DNA from 2 places in the Streptomyces marincola genome. Region 1 is predicted to be linked to the other one. Evidence: riboswitches for the same ligand, from Rfam matches in the RefSeq annotation. Region 1 holds a riboswitch; the other holds the start of a gene.
The links. Region 1 has a riboswitch for cobalamin ahead of LC193_RS06415 (VWA domain-containing protein). Riboswitches for the same ligand answer to the same signal wherever they lie in the genome.

Region 1 (2,193 bases):
CCGGCCCCCGCGCCCACGTCCCACAGGTGCGCGCCCGGCGCGGGCGCGAGCCGCGCGAGCGCCGCCGCGCGCAGGTCGCGCCGGGTGAGCTGGCCGTCGTGCTCGTACGCGTCGTCCGGCAGCCCGGTGGCCCAGCTGACGCCGGGACCGCGCAGGTCGAGGGCGAGCACGTGCAGCGCGGGTACCTCGGGCGGCGGGGCGGCGAGCCAGTCGGCGGCCGTCGCCGCCCTGCGCGACTCCGTGTCCGCGCCGAGGTCGCCGAGGAGCGTCATCGTGCTCGCGCCGTACCCGGCGCCGGCCAGGAGGCCCGCGACCGCGGCGGGGCCGTTCCGGTCGGGGGAGAGGACCAGGAGGCGGTGGCCGGGGGCGAGCGCGCGCAGCAGCAGGTGCGGGTCGCGGCCGACCAGCGTCAGCACGTCCGCGCTCTCGGCCGGCCAGCCCATGCGGGCCCGTGCCAGGGCCACGGAGGAGACCGCCGGCTCGATCGAGACCGCGTCCGCGCCGAGCAGGTCGACGAGCGTCGAGCCGACGCCCGACACCAGCGGGTCGCCCGAGGCCAGGGCGACGACGGGCCCGGCCCCGAGCGCGTCGAGCAGGGCGGGAAGCCCCTCGCGCAGCGGCGTGGGCCACGTCTCGCGCCGCTGCCCGGGAACGGGCGGCACCAGGCCCAGGTGCCTGCGACCGCCCAGGAGGACGCGGGCGTCCCGCACGGCGGCCCGCAGCCGCGGCGGCAGCCCGTTCCAGCCGTCCGCGCCGATGCCGACGACCGTGATGCGCGGCCGGTCCTCCGGGTCCGCGGGCACTCCCCTGGCGTCCGTCATGGGGCGAGAGGCTATCGTGAACGCCGAAAGGCACGAGGTGCCCCAGTGGTCCAGCCGTCGGAAACGGCGGGGCAGGCCGGTGGGGAGAATCTGGGAAGCCGGTGAGATTCCGGCACAGGCCCGCTGCGGTGAACCAGGCCCGCTCACGTCGAGCAGGGACCCGGCAAGTCCGAAGACCGGCCTCGCGCCGACCACTTGAGGATGGCGAAGCGAGCGGGAGCCTCACATGCCGACGCAGTACCCCTTTTCCGCGGTTCTCGGCTGCGACGCCGGGCACCCCGGCGGACTCGACGACATGGGTCTGGCGCTGATCCTCACCACCGTCTCCCCGGACATCGGCGGCGTGCTCATCCGGGGCGAGAAGGGCACCGCCAAGTCGACCGCGGTGCGCGCGCTCGCGGCCGTGCTGCCGCCCATCGACGTCGTGGCGGGGGACCGCTTCTCCAGCGACCCGCACGACCCGGGCGCCGCCTCGCCCGACGGCCCGTTCCCCGCGGACGCCGCCACCGAGACGCGGCCCGTGCGGCTCGTCGAACTGCCGGTGGGCGCCACCGAGGACCGCGTCCTCGGCTCGCTCCACCTGGAGCGCGCGCTGGCCCAGGGCAAGGTCGAGTTCGAGCCCGGCCTGCTCGCCCGCGCCCACCGGGGCATCCTGTACGCGGACGAGGTCAACCTGCTGCACGACCACCTCGTCGACCTGCTGCTCGACGCCGCCGCGATGGGCCGCGCCACGGTCGAACGGGACGGCGTCTCCGTCGAGCACGCCGCCCGGTTCGTGCTCATCGGCACGATGAACCCGGAGGAGGGCGAGCTGCGACCGCAGTTGCTCGACCGGTTCGGGCTGACCGTCGAGGTGGCGGCGCCCAGGGAGCCGCGGCTGCGCGCCGAGGTGGTCAGGCGGCGGATCGCCCACGACACCGACCCCGGCGCGTTCGCCGCGCGCTACCGGGCGGCCGACGCCGCGCTCACGGAACGGATCGAGGCGGCGCGCGCGCACGTCGGGAACGTGCGCCTTGGCGACGCGGCGCTGCTGAAGATAGCCGAGGTGTGCGCCGCCTTCGACGTGGACGGGCTGCGCGCCGACATCGTCACCGCCAGGACCGCCGTCGCCCACGCCGCGTGGGAGGGCAGGGACGAGGTGACCCGCGCCGACATCCGCAGGGCCGCGGTCCTCGCGCTGCCGCACCGGCGGCGGCGCAAGCCGTTCGACGCCCCGGGGCTCGACGAGGACCTGCTGGACGAACTGCTCGGCGACGCCGACCCGCCGCCACCGCCACCGGGCGGCCCCGCGCCTGGCGACGACCCCGAGCCCCCGGGGCCGGGGGACGGCCGGGACGCGCCCGGCGAGCCCGCCCCGGCGGACCGGGGCGAC
Region 2 (2,193 bases), 3.4 Mb from region 1:
TGGCCGCCGCGCTCGCCCTGAGCACCGCCCTGCCCGCCGCCGACCTCACCCGCGCCGAGACCTACCGGGCGGGCCCCCTGGCCGCGGCGGGGGAACGCGTCATGGCCGCCGTCCCCGACGGCGCCGAGGTGGCGGCGAACGTCCGGCCGATCGCCCATCTCACGCAGCGCTGCCGGGTGTTCTGGATCGGCGGCAGCGGCGACCTCGTGCCGGACTGGATCGCCTACTACGACCCGGGCCACACCGCCGAGTCCCTGACCGCGTACGCCGCGCGCCTCTACCCGCAGGGGCCGCGCTGGACGGTCGCGGCCCAGGAGAGCGGCTTCTGGGTGCTGCGCGCCGAGGGGTCGTGACCCGGCCGGCCCCGGCTCCCCGCGCACGCGCCCGGCAGCGGCCCGGGGCCGGAAACCCGCTGGTGGACCGGCCCCGCGGCACGGAGACTGCCGCCATGGACACCACCGACATCACGGTCAGGGCCGCCGCGCCCGCCGAACTCGACGCGGCCGGCGAGCTGGTCGCGGACACCTACCTCGCCGACGGGCTGCTCGACCTCGGCCCCGCCGACCCCTACCTGCCGGACCTGCGGGACGCGCGCACGCGCGCCGCGCACGCCGAGGTGCTGGTCGCCACGGGACCCGCCGGCGAGGACGCGCCCCACGGGCCCCACGGGCTGCTCGGCTGCGTCACGTTCGTCGGCGCGGGCGGCCCGCTGGCGGAGGTCGCGGGGCCGGGTGAGGCGGAGTTCAGGATGCTCGCGGTGACCCGGGCGGCCCGCGGGCGCGGCGTGGGCGAAGCCCTCGTGCGCGCCTGCCTGCTCCGGGCGCGCCGGGCGGGAGCGCGGCGTGTCGTCATTTCCAGTCAGTCGCGAATGCACACGGCCCACCGGTTGTACGGGCGCCTCGGGTTCGTTCGGGCGCCTGAGCGCGACTGGGAGCCGCTTCCGGGCCTGCGGCTTCACGCGTTCGCACTGGAACTCGCCCACGAGGGAGGCGAACAGCACAACATATAGGGGCGCCCGGTCCACGCAGCACAAGATGTATGCTCGTGCTCGCTGTCGCCGCAGGGAATCCGGTGCGATTCCGGAACTGTCCCGCAATGGTGTGCGATGGGTGGTTTCGTGCTACCCATCGCGAGTCCGACCCCTGCCGACGGTGCCGAACCTGTCCGGGCCTCGTGGGCTGGGCCGACGGACGTATCGCGGTATGCCTTTGCCTTACCACACGCATGCCTCGACGCGCCCGCCTGCCCGCCCGGCCCCTTGGCCGCCGCGATTCGAGGGAGAGCATCGAGTGACCACCGCACCCGTCGCACCCGCGGAGCCGGTCACAGCCGCGCTGCCGCGCCTGCTGACCGACCTCACCGCCGACCTGCCCGCCGCCGACCCCGACCGGGTGGCGACCGCCGTTCTCCGCGGTCGCCACGCGGGCTCGGACGAGGCGGAGTTGCGTTCGCTCGCCATCGAGGCGGCGGCCGGGCTCATCGCCGAGGACCCCGCGTACTCGCGGCTCGCGGCCCGGCTGCTCAGCCTCGCCATCCGCGACGAGGCCGCCGGCCAGGGCGCCGTCTCGTTCTCCGCCTCCGTCGCCACCGGCCACCGCGAGGGCCTGATCGGGGACGGCACCGCCGCGTTCGTGCGGCGGCACGCCGACCGCCTCGACGCGCTGGCCGAGGCGGCCGTCGCGGAGGGCGCCGACGACCGCTTCGAGTACTTCGGGCTGCGCACGGTCGAGTCCCGCTACCTGCTGCGCCACCCCCTCACGCGCCGCGTCATCGAGACCCCGCAGCACTTCCTGCTCCGCGTCGCCTGCGGCCTGGCGGACGGCGACTCGGAGCAGGCCCTCGCCGAGGTGGCCGAGCTGTACCGGCTGACGAGCAGCCTCGCCTACCTGCCCTCGTCCCCCACCCTGTTCAACTCGGGCACGCGCCACCCGCAGATGTCGTCCTGCTACCTGCTCGACTCGCCCAAGGACGAACTGGACTCCATCTACGAGCGCTACCACCAGGTGGCCAGGCTGTCCAAGCACGCCGGCGGCATCGGCCTGTCCTACACCCGGGTCAGGGCCCGCGGCTCCCTCATCCGGGGCACCAACGGCAAGTCCAACGGCATCGTCCCGTTCCTGCGCACCCTGGACGCCTCCGTCGCCGCCGTCAACCAGGGCGGCCGGCGCAAGGGCGCGGCCTGCGTCTACCTGG

Region 2: another riboswitch for cobalamin. It lies ahead of LC193_RS21570 (ribonucleoside-diphosphate reductase subunit alpha); the one in region 1 lies ahead of LC193_RS06415 (VWA domain-containing protein).

The regions. Positions count from the first base shown of each region.
Region 1 covers NZ_CP084541.1:1,515,905-1,518,097, reverse strand. Annotated here, with positions in the region: gene cbiE (precorrin-6y C5,15-methyltransferase (decarboxylating) subunit CbiE) at 1-821, opposite strand, end outside; cobalamin riboswitch at 874-1,020, shown strand; gene LC193_RS06415 (VWA domain-containing protein) at 1,048-2,193, shown strand, end outside.
Region 2 covers NZ_CP084541.1:4,888,618-4,890,810, reverse strand. Annotated here, with positions in the region: gene LC193_RS21580 (DUF2079 domain-containing protein) at 1-353, shown strand, start outside; gene LC193_RS21575 (GNAT family N-acetyltransferase) at 449-1,009, shown strand; cobalamin riboswitch at 1,002-1,164, shown strand; gene LC193_RS21570 (ribonucleoside-diphosphate reductase subunit alpha) at 1,203-2,193, shown strand, end outside.